3 regions of the Kitasatospora sp. NPDC001261 genome follow, and region 1 is predicted to be linked to each of the others. Evidence: riboswitches for the same ligand, from Rfam matches in the RefSeq annotation. Region 1 holds a riboswitch; each other region holds the start of a gene.
What was found. A riboswitch is a leader RNA that binds a small molecule or an ion and turns the genes downstream of it on or off. The one in region 1 is predicted to bind cobalamin.
Positions count from the first base shown of each region.

Region 2: another riboswitch for cobalamin. It lies ahead of ACFY4B_RS39200 (ABC transporter substrate-binding protein); the one in region 1 lies ahead of ACFY4B_RS21195 (cobalamin biosynthesis protein).
Region 3: another riboswitch for cobalamin. It lies ahead of ACFY4B_RS15340 (iron ABC transporter permease); the one in region 1 lies ahead of ACFY4B_RS21195 (cobalamin biosynthesis protein).

Region 1 covers NZ_JBIAXP010000015.1:73,772-80,271, forward strand. The annotation lists gene ACFY4B_RS21190 (alpha/beta hydrolase family protein) at 599-1,705, opposite strand; cobalamin riboswitch at 2,043-2,176, shown strand; gene ACFY4B_RS21195 (cobalamin biosynthesis protein) at 2,284-3,297, shown strand; gene ACFY4B_RS21200 (cobyric acid synthase) at 3,294-4,808, shown strand; gene ACFY4B_RS21205 (putative cobaltochelatase) at 4,909-6,500, shown strand, end outside.
Region 2 covers NZ_JBIAXP010000042.1:19,837-26,336, reverse strand. The annotation lists gene ACFY4B_RS39205 (shikimate dehydrogenase family protein) at 1-766, shown strand, start outside; cobalamin riboswitch at 878-1,084, shown strand; gene ACFY4B_RS39200 (ABC transporter substrate-binding protein) at 1,248-2,192, shown strand; gene ACFY4B_RS39195 (FecCD family ABC transporter permease) at 2,189-3,268, shown strand; gene ACFY4B_RS39190 (ABC transporter ATP-binding protein) at 3,265-4,083, shown strand; gene ACFY4B_RS39185 (ferredoxin) at 4,080-4,838, shown strand; gene ACFY4B_RS39180 (hypothetical protein) at 5,108-6,214, shown strand.
Region 3 covers NZ_JBIAXP010000010.1:25,513-32,012, forward strand. The annotation lists gene ACFY4B_RS15340 (iron ABC transporter permease) at 1-858, opposite strand, end outside; cobalamin riboswitch at 981-1,106, opposite strand; gene sodN (superoxide dismutase, Ni) at 1,188-1,583, opposite strand; gene sodX (nickel-type superoxide dismutase maturation protease) at 1,860-2,222, shown strand; gene ACFY4B_RS15355 (CGNR zinc finger domain-containing protein) at 2,230-2,811, opposite strand; gene ACFY4B_RS15360 (amino acid ABC transporter ATP-binding protein) at 2,925-3,725, opposite strand; gene ACFY4B_RS15365 (amino acid ABC transporter permease) at 3,722-4,696, opposite strand; gene ACFY4B_RS15370 (ABC transporter substrate-binding protein) at 4,734-5,660, opposite strand; gene ACFY4B_RS15375 (ABC transporter substrate-binding protein) at 6,080-6,500, opposite strand, start outside.

The DNA.
Region 1 (6,500 bases):
CGCCCCGCCCGGCCTGCCACCGGCGGGCCGTTGGGCCGTTCCGGGGAGACGGGTCACCGTCGCACCGGTACCGATCGTCGGCGGGAGCGGGGCATCACGGTCGCGCGGGTTCCGAGACGTCACGTCGAGCAGTCTTCCCCTTGTACCGGCCTTCTGTCACATCCGGTTGTCCGTACGACCGGGCGACCGCCGGTGGCACCTCCGCAAGATCGGGCAACAACGGCAAACCGCCTGGCCGGAAACGTGTGACCTGCCCATGCCACGGGGGGCGGCCCGGTTGCCGGGAATGCTCGGGCGGTCACCGTGCGTACGGGTGGGGGGTAAGGGGTCGGGCCAAATATTGCTCCTGACAGCCGAGGGGCCCGTACGGGGGCGATTCGGCCCGGCGACGCCCGGCAGGACTGTCCAGCCCGAATCCGGACGGATGGCGGGCGGCGTGATCGGGATCGAGCCGCACCGGAAGTCGGCCGGGCCGACTTTTCACGCGGGCCCGGAGGAATGGGAGGAACGTTCATTCCCGGACGGGGGGAATCGCACCGGGAAAAGCGGCGGGGACCAGCCGAAAACGCCCTCGCGCACAGGGGGGGTGGTTGAGGCCCTAGAGGAGCGGGGTGAGCCAGCGGCGGAGGAGTTCGGTGTAGCGGTCGGGGGCGGTGTTCCAGAGGGTGGCGTGGTCGGCGCCGGGGAAGGGCTGGAGGCTCACCACGTCGCGGCGGGCGGCGGCCAGCTTCTCGGCGGCGCCGAAGGGCGCGATCCGGTCCTCGGGGCTGTGCAGGAGGAGGGTCGGCACCCGCAGGTCGGTGCCGTCGGCGATGCGGCCGAAGTCGGCGAGGTCGACCCCGGTGCGGCCCTCGGCGGCGAGGGCGCCGAGCTCGGCGGCGACGCCCTGGAAGCCGGCCCGGGCGGCGTCCCGGCGGGCGGAGGCGGGCAGGTCGAGCACGGGCGAGTCGAGGATCAGGCCGCGGACGGCGTGCGACCAGGCGGAGCGGGCCACGGTCTGCAGCACGATGGTCGCGCCGACGGACCAGCCGTACAGGATCACCTTGCCCGCGCCGCTGTCGAGCGCCAGCCGCACCGCCGCCTCGATGTCGCGCCACTCGGTCTCGCCGAAGTGGCTGAGCCCGTCCGGGGAGGCGGGGGCGCCCCGGTCGCCGCGGTAGGTGACGGCGAGGGCGGGCAGGCCGAGCCGGTCGAGGACGGGGAGCACCGGGAGGGTCTGCCGGCGGTCGTCGCCGGGGCCGTGCACCAGGATCACCCAGGTGCCGCGCTTGCCGTCGAGCCGCCAGGCGGGGAGGGCGCCGAGCTCGCCGTCGGCGGTGGTGTCGGCGAAGGCGAGGCCGAGCGCCTCGGTGGGGTCGCCGAGGTGGACCCGCGGGGTGAAGCGGACCTCGGTGCCGGGGACGAGGGTGCCCCGGTCGGCGCGGACCAGTCGGCGGGTGACGCCCTGTTCGTCGGCGTGCAGCACCTCCTCGACGACCGCGTGCCCGCCGTCCGCCCACTCCACCGCCCAGCGGCCGGGGCGCAGGCTCGCGGGGCCGCGGGTGAAGGTGACCCGGCCGGCGGCGAGGGCGCGGACCTGGACCGGCCCGGACTCCTGGACGGCGGTCACCGGACGGACCATCCGCTCGGAGGCCCGGCGGCCGACCACCAGCACGGCGGCCCCCACCGCGGCGGCCGCCACGACGGCGGCGGTTCCCCAACGCATCTCGCTCCCCGCTCTGTTGTTCACGGACGTTGTTCACGGACGTTGTTCACGGACGTTCTTCACGGACCGGACGGTGTTCGAGCCCCAGTTCACCGGCGCTCCGCCCGACCGGCCACCGGGCTGGGCCGTCCGGGTCACCCGGCGGGCGCTCCCGGGGTGCTCAGGGCGGTGCTCAGGGCGGTACTCAGGGGGTGCCGGTGGCGGGGGTCGGGGCGGGGCCGCGCCGGGCGATCCGACCGGGCGTCAGCGGCGTCCCCGTGTGACCAACCCCTCCGTGACCTCGGTTGACTCCCGGTTCGGGCCCGTGATGGGATCCTGGGGCCAAACGGAGGCATGGAGAGGAAGCCGGTGGAAGTCCGGCGCGGTCCCGCCACTGTCACCGGGGAGCACGCTCGGAACATCGCCACGGCGGGCCGTCGACGGCCGCTGGAAGGCTCCGGGGGTGCGTTCGACCCGGAAGCCAGGAGACTCTCGCCGCCGTCACGTCGATCCAGGGCGCGGACCCTGAGTGAGGACACGCACGCGATGCAGGCTGCCCCGCCCGGCCGGACTCCGAGCTGCCCTCCGCCGTGCGGCCGATGACCCCGCGCGCGCCTTCCCCCGCTCCGCGCCCGCTGACCCGAGCCTCGCGCCCGCTGGCCCGCGCCGCCGTGTTCGCGCTCGGCGCCGCCGCGGGCTACGCCGCCGACGCCCGCTTCGCCGACCCCCGCCGGGGCCACCCGGTGGCCTTCTTCGGCAGCGCCGCGACCCGGCTGGAGCGGCGGCTGTGGCGCGACGACCGCGCCGCCGGGGCCGGGTACACCGCGCTGTGCGTGGGCGCGGTCGCGGCGGGCGCGCTCGCCCTGGACCGTACGGTGGGCCGGCGCCCGCTGGGCCGGGCGGCGCTGGCGGCGGCCGCGACCTGGACGGTGCTCGGCGGCACCTCGCTGACCCGGGAGGCCCGCACCATCGGCCGCTCGCTGGCCGCCGGCGACCTCGCCGCCGCCCGGGAGCGGCTGCCGCACCTGTGCGGGCGGGACCCGAGCGCGCTGGACGGGCAGCAGATCGCCCGGGCGGTGGTCGAGTCGGTGGCCGAGAACACCGCCGACGCCGTGGTGAACGCGCTGACCTGGGGCGCCCTGGCCGGCACCCCCGGCCTGCTGGCCTTCCGCGCCGTGAACACCCTGGACGCCATGGTCGGCCACCGCTCGCCCCGCTACGCCCGGTTCGGCTGGGCCTCGGCCCGGCTGGACGACGTGGCGGGCTGGCCGGGCGCCCGGCTGACGGCGCTGCTGACGGTGGCCGCCGCCCCCGAGCCCCGGACCGCCTGGCGGGTCTGGCGGCGCGACGGCTCCGCGCACCCGAGCCCGAACGCGGGCCAGGCCGAATCGGCGTTCGCCGGCGCGGTGGGCGTCCGACTGGGCGGCACGCTGCGGTACGGGGAGCGGGTGGAGCACCGGCCCGTCCTGGGCGCGGAGCTGCGGCCGGTGACGGTGGACGACATCGAGCGGGCCTGCGCGCTCTCCCGGCGGGTGGGCGCACTGGCGCTGGGTACGACGGTCGCGGGGCACGTCCTGCTGCGGGCACTGCTGAAGAAGAGGGGACGGGCATGAGCAACGCACTGCTGGTCGCGGGGACGACCTCGGACGCGGGCAAGAGCGTGGTGACGGCCGGGATCTGCCGGTGGCTCGCCCGCCAGGGCGTGCGGGTCGCGCCGTTCAAGGCGCAGAACATGTCGCTCAACTCCTTCGTCACCGCCGACGGCGCCGAGATCGGCCGCGCCCAGGCGATGCAGGCGCAGGCCGCCCGGGTGGAGCCGGAGGCGGCGATGAACCCGGTGCTGCTCAAGCCGGGCGCGGACGGCCGCAGCCAGGTGGTGCTGCTCGGCCGGCCGGTGGCCGAGGTCGGCGCGCTGGACTACCGCGAGCGCAAGCCCGTCCTGCTGGAGCGCGCCCTGGAGTGCCTGGCCGACCTGCGCGGCCGCTACGACGTGGTGGTCTGCGAGGGCGCGGGATCGCCCGCCGAGATCAACCTGCGCGACCGCGACATCGCCAACATGGGCCTGGCCACGGCCGCCGCCCTGCCGGTGGTGGTGGTCGGGGACATCGACCGCGGCGGGGTCTTCGCGGCGATGTACGGGACGCTGGCACTGCTGTCGGCGGAGGACCAGCGGCACGTGGCGGGCTGGTTCGTCAACAAGTTCCGCGGCGACGCGCGGCTGCTGGCGCCCGGGCTGGAGATGCTGCACGAGCTGACCGGCCGTCCGGTGCTGGGCACGCTGCCGATGCTGCCCGGGCTCTGGCTGGACGCCGAGGACTCGCTGGACCTGTCCACCGTGGCGGACCGGGCGGACGGGCCCGGGCCGCTCGGCGCGGACGTGTTGCGGGTGGCCGTGGTGCGCTTCCCCCGGCTGTCCAACTTCACCGACATGGACGCGCTCGCGCAGGAGCCGGGCGTGCTGGTCCGCTGGGCGACCAGGCCGGAGGAGCTGGCCGACGCCGACCTGGTGGTGCTGCCCGGCACCCGGGCCACCGTCGCGGACCTCGCCTGGCTGCGCGAGCGCGGCCTGGAGCCGGCCCTGAAGGCGCGGGTGGCGGCCGGACTGCCGGTCCTCGGGGTCTGCGGCGGCTACCAGATGCTGGCGCACTCGATCGTGGACGAGGTCGAGTCGAAGGCGGGCGCCGTCGACGGTCTCGGGCTGCTGCCGACGCGGGTGCGCTTCGGCGTCGAGAAGGTGCTGGCGCGGCCGGTCGGCGAGGCGTTCGGGCAGCGGGTCGAGGGCTACGAGATCCACCACGGGGTGGTGACCGTGGAGGGGGGCAGTCCCTTCCTGGACGGCTGCCGGGTCGGCCCGGTCTGGGGCACCACCTGGCACGGCGCGCTGGAGAACGACGGGTTCCGCCGCGAACTCCTGCGCGAGGTCGCCGAGTTGTCCGGCCGGGCGTTCGTCCCGGCGCCGGACACCTCCTTCGCCGCGGCGCGCGAGGCCCGGCTGGACCGGCTGGGCGACCTGATCGAGGAGCACGCGGACACCGACGCGCTGTGGAAGCTGATCGAGGGCGGGGTGCCGGCGGCCGGATCGCTGCCGTTCCTCCCGCCCGGGGCCCCTGGGAGTGACGCATGAGCCGGACACGGACGCAGGGCTGGGCAGGACCGCCGAACCTGGCGGGGCAGCAGGGCCGGGCACGATCACAGAGTCAGGCACGACAGGACTGGGGTACGGCATGAGTGACGTCCGCTATCCGTTCACCGCGATCGTCGGCATGGCCGACCTGCGGCTCGGACTGCTGCTGAACGCGGTCTCCCCGGCCGTGGGCGGCGTGCTGGTGCGCGGCGAGAAGGGCACCGCGAAGTCGACCATGGTGCGCGCGCTGGCCGGCCTGCTGCCGTCCATCGCCACCGTGGACGACTGCCGCTTCGCCTGCGACCCGGCCGCGCCCGACCCGCAGTGCCCGGACGGGCCGCACGACTCCCCGTCCTCCTCCGAACGGCCCTCCCAGCTGGTCGAGTTGCCGGTCGGCGTGGCCGAGGACCGGATCGTCGGCTCGCTCGACCTGGAGCGGGCGCTGGCCGAGGGCGTCAAGGCCTACGAGCCCGGACTGCTCGCCCGGGCGCACCGCGGCGTGCTCTACATCGACGAGGTGAACCTGCTCCAGGACCACGTGGTGGACCTGCTGCTGGACGCCGCCGCGATGGGCCGCTCGTACGTCGAGCGCGAGGGCGTGTCGGTGCGGCACGCGGCCCGGTTCCTGCTGGTCGGCACCATGAACCCGGAGGAGGGCGAGCTGCGGCCGCAGCTGCTCGACCGGTTCGGCCTGACCGTCGAGATCGCCGCCACCCGGGACCCGGCCGAGCGCGCCGAGGTGGTCCGCCGCCGGCTCGGGTACGACGCGGACCCGGCCGGCTTCGCCGCGCGGTTCGCCGAGGAGGAGCGGGCGCTCGCCGAACGCATCACCGCCGCACGGGAGTTGCTGCCCAAGGTCGAGCTGACCGATGTGGCGCTGCGTCAGATCACCGCTGTGTGCGCCGCGTTCGAGGTGGACGGCCTGCGGGCGGACATCGTGATGGCCCGCACCGCCGTCGCGCTGGCCGCCTGGGACGGGCGCACCGAGGTGCTGGAGGAGGACGTCCGCAAGGCCGCCCAGCTGGCACTGCCGCACCGCCGCCGCCGCAACCCCTTCGACGCGCCCGGGCTGGACGAGGAGCAGCTGGACCGGACGCTGGAGGAGCACGCCCAGCAGGAGGAGCCGGAGCCCGAGGACGACGGGCCCGGCCCGGACGGCGACGGTGGCGGCAGTGATGACGGAGGCGGCGACGGGCCGGAGGGCGGCCCAGACGGGGGCGGCCCCGACGGCGGCGGCGCGCCCGAGCCGTCCGACGCCGGCCCCGAGGCGCCCGAGGCGCCCTCCCCCGAGGACCCCGCCTCCGATGGCCCCGAGACACCCGCACAGCCGCCCGTACCGGCCCAACACCCGGCCCCCGCACGGGAGTCGGCGCCGGTCGCGGCCGGCGACCCGTACCGGACGCGGCTGTTCACCGTGAAGGGCACCGGGCACGGCGCCCAGGGCCGCCGCTCCCCCGCCGAGACCACCGGCGGGCACACCATCCGCGCCCGCCGCCCGCAGGGCGCGCTCGCCCGGCTGCACCTGACCGCGACCCTCCAGGCCGCCGCTCCGCACCAGGCCGCGCGCGGGCGCAGCGGGCGGGCGCTGGTGGTGCACAAGGACGACTTCCGCGAACAGGTGCGCCAGGGACGGGAGTCCAACCTGGTGCTGTTCGTGGTGGACGCCTCCGGCTCGATGGCCGCCCGGCAGCG
Region 2 (6,500 bases), on a different contig from region 1:
GTTCGCGGTGCTCGGCGACCCGGTCGCGCAGGCCAAGGCGCCCGCCCTGCTCAACCCGCTGTTCGCGGCGAGCGGCGTGGACGCCGTGCTCGTCCCCGTGCACGCCCCGGCGGACCGGCTGGACGAGGTCGTCCGAGGGCTGAAGGCCGTCGCCAACCTGGACGGGCTGCTGGTCACCGTCCCGCACAAGCTGGCGATGTGCGGGCACGCCGACGAACTCAGCGACGCCGCCGCCCTGTTGGGCAGCACCAACGCGCTGCGCCGCGAGCCGGACGGCCGCTGGTACGGCGACAACTTCGACGGCGCCGGGTTCGTCCGGGGCCTGGCCGCCGCCGGGCACCACCCGGCCGGGCTGCGGGTGGCGCTGGCCGGCGCCGGGGGCGCGGGGCTCGCCATCGCCGCCGCCCTGCTCGCCGAAGGAGCCGCCGCACTCACCGTCACCGATCCCGACCGGGGCCGGGTGGACGCCCTGCTGGAGCGGCTCGGCACCCGCTGGCCCGGCCGCGTGGCCGCCGCCCCGCGCCCGCCCGCCGACGTCGACCTCGCGGTCAACGCCACCCCGCTGGGCCTGGACCCGGCCGACCCGCTCCCCTTCGACCCGGCACCGCTGGCGCCCGGCGCGCTGGTCGCCGACATCATCATGACGCCCGCCGAGACCCCGCTGCTGCGCACCGCCGCCGCCCTCGGCCTCGCCACCCACCCCGGCATCCACATGCTCGCCGAGCAGCTGCCGCTCTACCGCTCCTTCTTCCGCCTTCCGGGGTGATCCCCCGTCCCTCCGGAGCCGGCCGACCCCGTGGCCGTTCCCTCCCCCATCCCCGCAAACGATCCAAACGATCATCCCACCGGCCGGTCGCCACCGACCTGACCACGCCTGATAGCGTGCCATCGCCGTGGTGTTCGGGAAACCGGTCTGAGTCCGGTGCGGCCCTCGCCACTGTTACCGCGGAGTTCCGCGGCCCTCGCTGACCGGCTTTCGCCAGCGGTCAGGGCCACTGGGCGGGCTGGGAGAGCCGCTCGGGAAGGTCGGTCGCGGCGTGTTGATGCGGAAGCCAGGAGACCGGCCACGGCGCGACATGTTCCACGAGGGTTTTGGAGAACACGTGCCCAGCGGTCAGCCGTACCCGCATCCGGTCCGATCCATACGTTCCATGCGCTCCGCGCGCTCCATGCGTCCTGTACATCCCGTATGTCCCACAGGTCCGACACGTGTCGGCCGGGCCGTCGCGGCCCTGCTGTTCGTCGGTGTGGTCGGAGGTTGCGCGGGCGCCCCCGCGCCCGCCGCGTCCGGCGGGGCGACCGGGAGCGCCGCGCCGGTCAGCGTGGACAACTGCGGGACCACCGTGACGGTCGGCGCGCCGCCCGAGCGGCTGGTGACGCTCAACCAGGGTGCCACCGAGGTGGCCCTGGCCCTCGGCCTGCAGTCCCGCATGGCCGGTACCGCCTACCTCGACGACTCCGTCCCGGAGAAGTGGAAGGCCGCCTACGACTCCGTCCCGGTGCTCTCCAAGAAGTACCCGACGAAGGAGAACCTCCTCGCGGCCCGTCCCGACTTCCTGTACGCCTCCTACTCCAGCGCGTTCACCGACAAGGTCGCGGGCACCCGGGAGGAGCTGCGCGGCCAGGGCGTCCCGTCGTACCTGTCCCCGTTCGGCTGCTCGGACAAGAGCCAGGTGCCGCCGACGACCTGGCAGGCGGCGTGGGGCGAGCTGAACGACGTCGCCAAGGTCTTCGGCGTCCCGGAGCGGGCCGCCGCGATCCAGCGGCAGCAGGAGCAGCAGCTGGCGCAGTTCACGGCGACGGCCGCGGGCAAGGGCCTGAAGGTCCTCTGGTTCGACTCGGACACCAAGACGCCGTACGTCGGCACCGGCCAGGGCGGACCCCAACTCGTGCTCGACGCCGTGGGCGCCCGCAACGTCTTCGGGGACCTGCCCGGCAGTTGGCAGAACGTGAGCTGGGAGAAGGTCGTCGCGGCGGACCCGGACGCCATCGTGGTCGCGGACGCCGACTGGGACACCGCCCAGTCCAAGATCGACTACCTGGAGAACGACCCGGTCCTGAGCAAGCTCACCGCCGTGCAGCGCAAGGCCTTCGTGACGGTGCCGTTCTCCGAGTCGACACCCGGCGTGCTGCTCGCCGACGGTGCCGCCCGGGTGTCCGACGGGCTGGGCCGACTGCACCCGGCTTCATGACCGCCGCGCCCCACCCCGTCGCGCGGCCCGCTGGTCCGGGCCGCGCGACGGCGGCCCTGGCCGTCGCCGCGGCCCTGCTCCTGAGCACCCTGCTCCTCGGCCTGGCCGTGGGCTCGCAGCACGAGTCGGTCCGGACGGTGATCGAGGTCGTGGCGCGCCGTCTCGGGCTGGGCGACCCGCACGTGACGCTGCTGGACGACCAGATCGTCTGGCAGCTGCGGCTGCCCCGGGTGCTGGGGGCGGCCGCCACCGGCGCCGGCCTCGCGGTCTGCGGCGCGGTGCTGCAGACGCTGACCGGGAACGACCTGGCCGATCCCTTCCTGCTCGGGATCTCGGACGGAGCCGCCGCCGGCGCGGTCACCGTGATCGTCCTCGGCGTCGGCGTGTCCGGCGCCGTGGGCACGGGCGCGGTGGCGACGGCGGCCTTCGCCGGCGCCCTGCTCGCCGCCGTCGTCGTCCTGGCCCTGGCCGGCGCGCGCACCCGGTCGCTGCCCACCGCCCGGACCGTGCTCGCCGGCATCGCGGTGGGCCAGATGTGCGGGGCCTACACCTCGTTCGTGGTGATGGTCCTCGGGGACCGCGACGCGGCGCGCGGTGTCATGGAGTGGACCCTGGGCTCGGTCGCCGGCGTGCGGTGGCCCACGGCCGTCTTCCTGCTGGCGGTCGCGCTGGTGGGTGTCACGGTCCTGGCCTCCTCGGCCCGCGACCTGGACGCCTTCGCCTTCGGCGAGACCGCCGCCCGCTCCCTCGGCGTCCACGTCGAGCGCACCCGCTGGGTCCTCGTCGCCACCGCCGCGCTGGTGACCGCGTGCCTGGTCGCCAACACCGGCGTCATCGGGTTCCTCGGCCTGGTCGTCCCGCACGTGGTCCGCCTCGTCTGCGGTCCGCGCCACGCCCTCCTGCTGCCCGTGTCGGCGCTGGTCGGCGCGTCCCTCCTGGTGGGCAGCGATGTCGTGGCGCGCTCGGTCCTCCCCGACCGGGAGATCCCCGTCGGCGTCGTCACGGCCGGGCTCGGAGCGCCGTTCTTCGCCTGGCTGCTGTGGCGCCAGGGGCGGGCCGACGGGAGGGCGCAGTGACGACGACGCCCCCTGTCGGGCTGCGCGCGGAGGGACTCGGTGTCCGCGTCGGCGGAGCCACCCTGCTGGACGCGGTCTCGATCGCCTTCCGCCCCGGCCGGATCACGGGCCTGCTCGGGCCCAACGGCGCCGGGAAGACCACCCTGCTGCGCGCGGTCGCCGGACTGACCCGGCCGAGCGCGGGCCGGGTCCTCCTGGACGGCGAGGACCTCCACGCGCTCACGGCCCGCCGGCGGGCACGACGGGTGGCCTTCATGGAGCAGCAGGCGGACACCCGACTGTCGCTGACGGTCCGTCAGGTCATCGAACTCGGACGCACGCCGCACCGCGGCCGCTGGCCCGTGCCGACGGACTCCGCCGCCGACACCCACGAGCGGTCCGTGGTCGCCGACGCCGTCGCCGCGGCCGACGTCGGCCACCTGCTCGACCGCTCCTGGCCGACGCTGTCGGGCGGCGAGCGGCAGCGGGTCCAGCTCGCGCGGGCGCTGGCACAGGAGCCCGACGTGCTGCTGCTCGACGAGCCCACCAACCACCTCGACCTGCGCCACCAACTCGGCTTCCTCGAAACCGTCCGCGGGCTGGGCATCACCACGGTCGCCGCGCTGCACGACCTCGAACTCGCCGCCGCCTACTGCGACGAGGTCGCCGTCCTGCTCGACGGCCGGCTGGTCGCCCACGGGCCCGGCTCCGAGGTGCTCACCTCGCGCACGATCGCGGAGGTCTACGGCGTCGACGTCACCGTGGAACGGCACCCCCGGCACGACAGACCGCACATCCGGTGGAACGGACTGCTCCACGAAAGGACGACGCCATGACCTCCCCCGCCCCGGACGCCTCCGCCCTGGATGCCCGCGCCCGCCGCAGTGCCGTGGTCCTGGTCGGCATGTCGGCCGGGGAGGCCGTCCGTCGTGACGAACTCCTCCGGGCGGCGGCGTCGCACCGGGCCTCGATCGCGTTCCTGCAGCTGGCGGACCCGTCCCTGTCGGCCGAGCTGACCAGGCTGGCCGACGCGGGCACCGGGACCGTGGTCCTGGTCGGCGTCCGCCTCACGGCTTCCGGCCCGGGCCAGTCCTGGCTACGGCGGATCGCCGCGTACTGGTGGCGCGAGCGCGCGGGCCACCGTCCCGAACTCCTCGTCGCCACCCGCCTCGCCGACTCGCCGGACGCGGTCGCCACGGTGGCCGCGGCGACGAAGGCCGTCACCGGCACGGAGCCCGGCCTCACCTCCGCGGCCTGGGAGGAGGTGCCCGGCCACCGGCACCAGGTCATGGTGTGCCGCGGCCCGCGCTGCGCGGCCAAGGGCGTGGAGGAGGGACTGCGCGCCCTGGTCCAGGGACTGACCGAGCAGGGCCTCGGCGACGACGACGTGCTCGTCACCCAGACCGGCTGCCAGTTCCCCTGCAACCAGGCCCCCGTCGTCAGCGTCCAGCCGGACGACGTCTGGTACGGGAACGTCGACCCGGCCACCGCCGCCCTCATCGTCACCGAGCACCTCGCCGGCGGACGACCGGTCGAGTCCCACCGCCTCACCCGCCACCGGAGAGAGCGGGCGGACCACCACGACGGCTGACCGCGGCCACCGGCCCGGGAGCGGGGCGCACTCCGTTCCCGGGCCGCCGCGACGCGTCCGCCGGACGGGCCGTCACCACGTGGTCCCGAGACCGGTCCGCCCGGTCGAACCCCGCCCCCCGTGTGGGGCGCCATGGACTGCGGGCGGGGCGCGCGCCGGAGCCGAGCAACCGGTCGGCGTAGCCAGGGGGGCGGTGCGTCTGAATGATGGAATGCATGTGCGCTCTTCGTAGTCGTAGAACTCCTTTGCGTTACGGACTTTCCGGAGTCGTGGCGTCGGCCATCGCCGTGCTGCCGTGCGGCCCGGCCGTGGCGGCCGCGGCCGTCGCCCCCGTCGCGGCGCCTCACGGCGAGCAGGGCTTCCCGGCGACCGCCAGGTTCGTGGTTCCGGACGGGGTCACCCAGCTGACCATCCACCTCTGGGGCCGGGGCGGCGAGGGGGCGGGCGGCGGCGGTGGAGGCGGGGGCGGAGGTGGAGGCGGCGGCGGCGAGTACGCACTGCTGGTCGGCAACCCCGTCAAGGGTGGTGGCGGTGGCGGGGGCGCCGGAGGCAGCGGCGGCGGAGGCGGCGGGGGTGGCGGCAGCGGCGGCTACGCGGAGTGCACCACCAGCGTCACCGCGGGACAGACCTTCGAGGTCTACGTGGCCACGGCGGGCCGCCGGAACCCCGGTGGCGGCGGCGGATCGGGCGGTGGTGGCGGCGCGGCCGGGACCTTCCTCACCAGCGGCCGGGCCGGCGTCACCGGCGCGAGCGGTGGCAGCGGAAGCATCAGCACCTTCGTTACGGTCACCTCCGTCGTCGGGCCCGACGACTACGTCGAGGCGGGCGCCGGCGGCAACGGAGGCTCCGGCGGCTCGGGCTCCGGCGGACGGTCCGGGCAGGGCGGCGAGAACGGCAAGCTCGGCGGTTCCGGCGGCGCCGGCGGGGCGGGCGGCGCGCCCGTGGGCCCGAGCGCGGGCGGCGGTGGCGGCGCGGCAGGGGCCGGTGACGCGAGCTCCTGCTCCGGCACGGGCATGGCGCTGGCCGGCAACCCCGGTGCCGCGGGCGGGTCCGGTGCCGCGGGCGTCGGCGGGATCACCGGCGGTCAGGGCACGTCGGGGAACCCCGGGTCGGGCGAGTACGGCGGCCCGGGCGGCACCGGCGGGGCGGGCTCCGCCGGTGGCGCCCCGCCGGTGACCGCCGTCACCCCGCCCGCCGGCATCGGTGCCGGCGGAAGCGGGGGAACCGGCAGTGCCGGCGGGGCGGGAGGCCGGGGAGGGAACGGCGGAGGCCCGGCCCCCTACCCGAACCCGCAGTCGGGCGGTCACGGGACCTCGGGCACCGGCGGCCAGCCAGGCGGACCGGCCGGCCCCGGCTACGTCCTGATCACCTGGTAGGAACCCGCCGGTCGGGGCCTTCGCCGAACACCGCCCTGCGAAGGCCCCGACCGACGGACCGGCTCCGGTGAGCAGCCGGTGTCCGGGACGACGACCTCGCGACCAGGGCCGGGCCCCGCGCCGCGACCACCAGCCGGACCACTCCGCCGCCACGGTACGAGCCGGCCCCACGGACCGGTCCGCACGGTGACCGGCCCGGAGACCCGGGCCCTGGCGGAACCGAGCGCGGGTCGCACCCGCGGGCCCGTCAGCGCCCTCCCCCCAGAACTCTCACGGAACCCTGAAC
Region 3 (6,500 bases), on a different contig from region 1:
CAGCAGCCCGACGAAGCCGATCGCCCCGCTGACCGCGACCACGGTGCCGGTGACGGCGGCGGTCACCACGAACAGCTCGCGGCGCAGCCGGTCCGGGTCCACGCCGAGCGAGGCGGAGGTCTCGTCGCCCATCGCGAGCGCGTCCAGCCGCCCGGCGGTGCAGGCCAGGTAGGCGAGCCCGGCCAGCACGGTGACGGCGGCGATCGGCACCTTGCCCCAGGTGGCGCCGCCGAGGCTGCCGAGCAGCCACATCATGACGTCCCGGGCGGCCTCGCCGCGGTCGGCGGCGAAGACCATCAGGGTGGTGGCGGCGGAGAAGCCGTACGACAGCGCGGTGCCGGTGAGCACCAGCCGCAGCGGGGTGAGCCCGTACGCGGTGCGGGCCGCGACGTAGACCAGGGTCATGGCGGCCAGCGCGGAGCCGAAGGCGGAGGCGGAGATCGCCCACACCCCGAGCGAGGCGAAGGCGCCGAACAGCATCACGGCGTTGGCGCCGACGGCCGCGCCGGAGGAGATGCCGAGCACGAAGGGGTCCGCCAGCGCGTTGCGCACCAGGGCCTGGACGGCGACCCCGCAGGCGGCCAGCCCGGCGCCGACCACGGCGGCCAGCACGGTGCGCGGCAGCCGGATCTCCCAGACGATCGCGTACGCGGCCGCCTCGTCCGCGTCCAGCCGGCCGCCCGTCAGCCCGGCGCCCAGGAGCCGCAGCACCCGGGGCAGGCCGAGCCCGGAGGAGCCGAGGGCGACCCCGCAGACCAGGGAGAGCAGCAGGGCGGCGGCGAGTCCGGCGGCGAGCGGGACGACGGGTATTCGGCGAGCGGGCGGGCCGACTGCACGGTTGACGGGTGCGCGGTTCACGGGTGCGCCTTGCCTCGGGCCGGGAGCGCGCCGGGGCGGGCGCGGGCCGGGGGCGTGCCGGGGCGCCGTTCCCCTCGCAGTCCGCGGCGAGTTGTCGGGAGGTCGGCGGCCGAGGGCGATCGGGCTGGCGCGGCCGTACGGGCGGGTACGGGCCGTGCTCACCGTTGCGGGTCAGCGCCGGATTCGCACCGGACTTCCCCCTCGGACGCCCTGGCAGCATAACAGCCACTCAGGGCAGGCAACCCTTACCGGGCCGGGTCGGACGTGAACGCACGACCGCCCCCGTCCGGCGGTGCGGACGGGGGCGGTCGGGTGGCGACGCGTCAGGCTCAGGCCTGCTTGGTCTCCCAGAAGATCTTGTCGACCTCGGCGATCAGGTCGAGCAGGGCCTGGCCGGTGGCCGGGTCCGTGGACGCCTTGGCGGCCGAGGCGGCCTTCAGGGTGTCGTTGATCAGCTGGTGCAGCTGCGGGTACTTCTCGAAGTGCGGGGCCTTGAAGTAGTCGCTCCACAGCACCGAGATGTGGTGCTTGACGGCCTCGGCGCGCTGCTCCTTGATGATGACGGCGCGGGCGCGGAAGTGCGGGTCCTCGTTGGCCTGGTACTTCTCCTGGGTGGCCTTGACCGACTCGGCCTCCAGCTTGGCCTGCGCGGGGTCGTAGACGCCGCAGGGCAGGTCGCAGTGGGCGTGGACGGTGGCGCGCGGTGCAAACAGACGAGAGAACATGGGAGTCCTTCCTTAGATCGTCTTCCCGCGCCCGAGATTACCCTTCCGCCCTCCCGGTTTCGCGATCGGGCGGTGGGCCTAGGGCGAAAGACGGACCGGGAACCGGCGCAATCCGGACATCGGACGGACGGCGGTCCGTACGGCAGACTGGGGGCGCGAGCGGGGGCGGGAGGAGGAGTCGTGGCGCGGAGCACGCGAGCGGAGGGCGCCGGGGCGGGGGAGCGCGGCCCGGGCGGCGCGCTGCCGTTCGGGCTGGTCGACGTGGCGGGGCCGTCGATGGTCCCGACCCTGCGCGAGGGCGACCGGCTGCTGGTCCGCTACGGCGCGCCGATCCGGCCCGGCGCGGTGGTGGTCTTCCGGCACCCCTTCCAGCAGGACCTGCTGGTGGTGAAGCGGGCCGCCGAGCGCCGGGCCACGGGCTGGTGGCTGCTCTCCGACAACCGCCCGGTGGACAGCGACAGCCGCAGCTACGGCGCAGTCCCGGACGAGCTGGTGCTCGGCCGGGTGCTGCTGCGGCTGCGCCCGAGCCCGGTCTGGCTGGCGCCGGGGCGCCGGCTGGAGCGGCTGCTGCTCACCCCGCGGCTGGCCCGGGTGCCGGGCCTGGCCCGCCGGCTCGGCGCCTGGGTCGAGGAGGTCTAGCGGGCCGCTACGCCCGGGCCGCCGCCTCCGCCTCCAGGCGCTTGCGGGCCCGGTAGGCGGCCACGTTGGCGCGGGTCGCGCAGCGGTCCGAGCAGTAGCGGCGGGAGCGGTTGGTCGAGGTGTCCAGGTAGGCGTTGCGGCAGGGCGCGGCCTGGCAGATGCCGAGCCGGTCGGCGCCCAGCTCGGTCAGGTGGACGGCCAGGCCCATGCAGGCGACCGCGCTGAAGTGGGCGGTGGCGGTGGGGGAGTTGTCGGCCAGGTGCAGGTGCCAGCGCGGCCGCCCGGCGTCGTCCAGGTAGTCGTGCCCGGAGATCAGCGGGCTGACCGGGTACTCCATCAGCAGGCTGTTCAGCAGGTCGACGCCGCGGATCTCGTCCCCGCCGGCGGCGGCCTCGAAGACCCCGCGCAGCCGGGTCCGCACCGCCCGCAGCCGGGGCACGTCGGACTCGTCGGCGAGCGAGCGGGCCCGCGAGGAGTCGGAGAAGAGACCGCGCACCGCCTCCACGGAGGTCAGCGAGTCGGTGCCGCGCTCGGGCTCCTCGGTGTTCACCAGCCGGACGGCGAGATCGGCGTAGGCGGCGAGCTCCACAGGGGTCCTTCCAGGGGGGTCGGTAACGGGCTGACTGCCTCCAGCCTATTACCCGGGCGGGGAAAACGACGGCGCCCGGCAGGAGTGACCTGCCGGGCGCCGGGCGTACGGGCTCAGAGCACCTTGGAGAGGAAGGCCCTGGTGCGCTCGTGCTGCGGGTCGGTGAGCACCTCGCGGGGGTTGCCGGACTCGACCACCACCCCGCCGTCCATGAACACCAGCGCGTCGCCGACCTCGCGGGCGAAGCCCATCTCGTGGGTGACGACCACCATGGTCATGCCCTCCTCGGCGAGGCCGCGCATGACGTCGAGGACGTCGCCGACCAGCTCCGGGTCGAGCGCGGAGGTCGGCTCGTCGAAGAGCATCAGCTTGGGCTTCATGGCCAGCGCGCGGGCGATCGCCACGCGCTGCTGCTGGCCGCCGGAGAGCTGCGAGGGGTAGTTCTTCGCCTTGTCGGCGAGGCCGACCCGCTCCAGCAGGGCCATCCCGCGCTCGCGGGCGTCGGCCCGGCTCTCGCCCTTGACCTGGACCGGCGCCTCCATGACGTTCTCGACGGCGGTCATGTGCGGGAACAGGTTGAAGCGCTGGAAGACCATGCCGATGTCGCGCCGCTTGAGGGCGACCTCGCGGTCCCTGAGCTCGTGCAGCCGGTCGCCCTTCTGCCGGTAGCCGACCAGCTCGCCGTCCACCCAGAGGCGGCCGCCGTTGATCTTCTCCAGGTGGTTGATGCACCGCAGGAAGGTCGACTTGCCGGAGCCGGACGGGCCGATCAGGCAGAACACCTCGCCCTGCCTGACCTCCAGGTCGATGCCCTTGAGCACCTCGACCAGGCCGTACGACTTGTGCACGTTCTCGGCGCGGACCATCGGCTCGCCGGACGCGCCGCCGGCGGGGGACTTGGTCGGATCGGTCATACGTGACCACCTCCCTCGAGCCCCGGGACGACGTCGGCGGTCGTCCTGGGGGCGGGCTTCCCGGCGAACAGCCTCCGCAGCCGCTGCAGCGGGGTGGGCGGGAGGGTGCGGTTGGAACCTCGGGCGTAGTGGCGCTCGATGTAGTACTGGCCGATGGTCAGCACCGAGGTGAAGAACAGGTACCAGAGGCTGACCACGATCAGCAGCGGGATGTTCTGGTAGTTCCGGGAGTAGATGACCTGGCCGGCCCGGAAGATCTCCTCCAGGGAGATCACGGAGACCAGCGAGGTGGTCTTCAGCATCGAGATGGTCTCGTTGCCGGTCGGCGGGATGATCACCCGCATGGCCTGCGGCAGGACGATCCGGCGCATGGTCTGGAACCGGCTCATGCCGAGCGCGTGCGCGGCCTCGGTCTGGCCCTCGTCCACCGACTGGATGCCGCCGCGGACGATCTCCGCCATGTAGGCGGCCTCGTTGAGGCCGAGGCCCAGCAGCGCGGCGACGAAGGTCGGGATCAGCACGTTGGTCTGCTCGGACCAGAACTCCGGCCCCCACGGGACGCCGATCGACAGCTTGGCCCAGATCAGGCCGAGGAAGTTCCAGAACACCAGCTGCACCAGCACCGGGGTGCCGCGGAAGATCCAGATGTAGACCCACGCGACGCCGGCCAGCAGCGGGTTCGGGGACAGGCGCATCACCGCGAGGACGATGCCGCCGACCACACCCATGAGCATGGCGAGCACGGTCAGTTCCAGCGTCACCAGCAGGCCGTGCATGATGCTGTCGTGGAACAGGTACTGACCGACGATGTCCCACTTGAAAGCGGGGTTGGTGAAGAGGGCGCTCACCAGCATCGCCGCGAGTACGGCGATGACGACGGCGCCGGCCCAGCGTCCGGGGTGGCGGACGGGGACGGCCTTGATGGTCTCGGGCCGGCCCTGCTCCGCCGTCCCCTTGTCCAAAGAGTTCACGGTGTGGCCTCGGGGGAGAAGATGGAGCGGACGAGGGTCAGCTGACGGCGCCGTTGACGGTCGAGGTGGTGATGGCGCCGGACTCGACCCCCCACTTGGCGAGGATCTGCTTGTAGGTGCCGTCGTCGATCAGCGACTGGACGGCCCCCTGGACGGCCGGGGTGAGCTTGGAGCCCTTGGCCAGCGCGACGCCGTAGGGGGCCACGCCGTAGGTCTCGCCGACCTTCTCCAGCTGGCCGCCGGACTGCTTGATCGCGTAGTCGACGACCTGGGAGTCGGCCATCATCGCCTGGTCGCGCCCGGAGACCACGGCGTTGGTGACGTCCGTCTGGAGGTCGAACTTGTCGCCGCCGTTCTGGACGCCCGGCTTGCCGGCCTTGGCGCAGTCCGGGTCGCGGGTGTCCTTGATCTCGTCGGCCTGGGTGGTGCCGGTCTGGACGGCGACCTTCTTGCCGCAGAGGTCCTTCGGGTCGATCTTCTCCGGGTTGCCCTTCTTCACCGCGACGGCGCTGCCGGAGTTGAAGTAGGTGACCATGTCGACGATCTGCTCGCGCTCCTTGTTGTCCGTGAAGGACGACATGCCGAGCTGGAACTTGTTCGACTGGATGCCGGGGATGATCGCGGTGAAGCCGGAGTCCTGGACCTCGGCCTTCAGCCCGAGCTTGGCGGCGATGGCGTTGGCCAGGTCGACGTCCATGCCGATGACCTTGCCGCTGTCGTCCTTGAACTCGTCCGGCGCGTACGAGGCGTCGGCGCCGACCAGGAGCTTGCCGGCGGCCTTGACGTCGTCCGGGACGAGCCCGGCCAGCTTGGGGTCGGCCTTGACCTCGTTGACGGTCGCGGAGGCGTTGGGGGCGCCGCTGCTCTCGCTCTTGCTGCTGCTGCAACCGGTCAGCACCAGGGAGACCGAGGCGGCGACCACACCGGCTGCGAAGAGCCGGCTGCGCTGGGTACGGGTGGTCATGAGGGGGATCTCCATCCTGGGGGAGAGAGGTCGGGCGGAGCGCGCCGCGGGAGCGGCGCACCGGAACGGCGAGCCGCGCGGCTCGGTACGGGTGCGTGTCGCCGTACGTCGTCGTACGTGCAGGCCGGGTCGTGCAGTTGCCCGGGCACGGGGGAGCCGTCCGGGGTTGTACGAGGTACTGCTTCCGCCACCCTCCGCCGAGGTGGACGTTGACCGGACGGCCTCGACCAGTGGCCGGCTCGATCCGAGATGGGGGGAATCCTGCCATCTGATGACAGTCAGGTGGCCCTCATCCAGATCAAAATCGGATAACGAGGGGTCGCGCTGTCCGCTATTCGGACTTATTCCGCGCCCCTGTCACTCTGCGCATAAGTATGCAGATCGGTCCGTGCCGTCCCCGGAGGCCCGCCGCCCCCGACTCAGATGCCCCCGTTGACCACCGCGTTCTGCGCCGCGCCGGCGCCGACGTTCCACTTGGCCAGGATCTTGTCGTACTCGCCGCTGCGGATCAGCTGGTCGATCGCCCCGGCCAGCACGTCCCGCAGCGGCCCGTCGTCCTTGCGCACCGCGATCCCGTACGGGTTGGAGGTGGACTGCCCGCCGGTCACCTCGAAGCGGGCGCCGCCGTCGGTGGTCTTCGCCGCGTAGGCGGCCACCGGGTAGTCGTTCAGGCCGGCCGCGGCGGCGCCGGAGGCGACCTCGGCCAGCGCCTTGGTGTCGGTGTCCAGCTTGTGCGGGGTCAGCGGGCGGCCGGCCCGGGTGCAGACGCCGACCTGGCGGGTGACGATCTCGTCCTGGGTGGTGCCCTGCTGGAACGCGACGGTCTTGCCGCACAGGTCG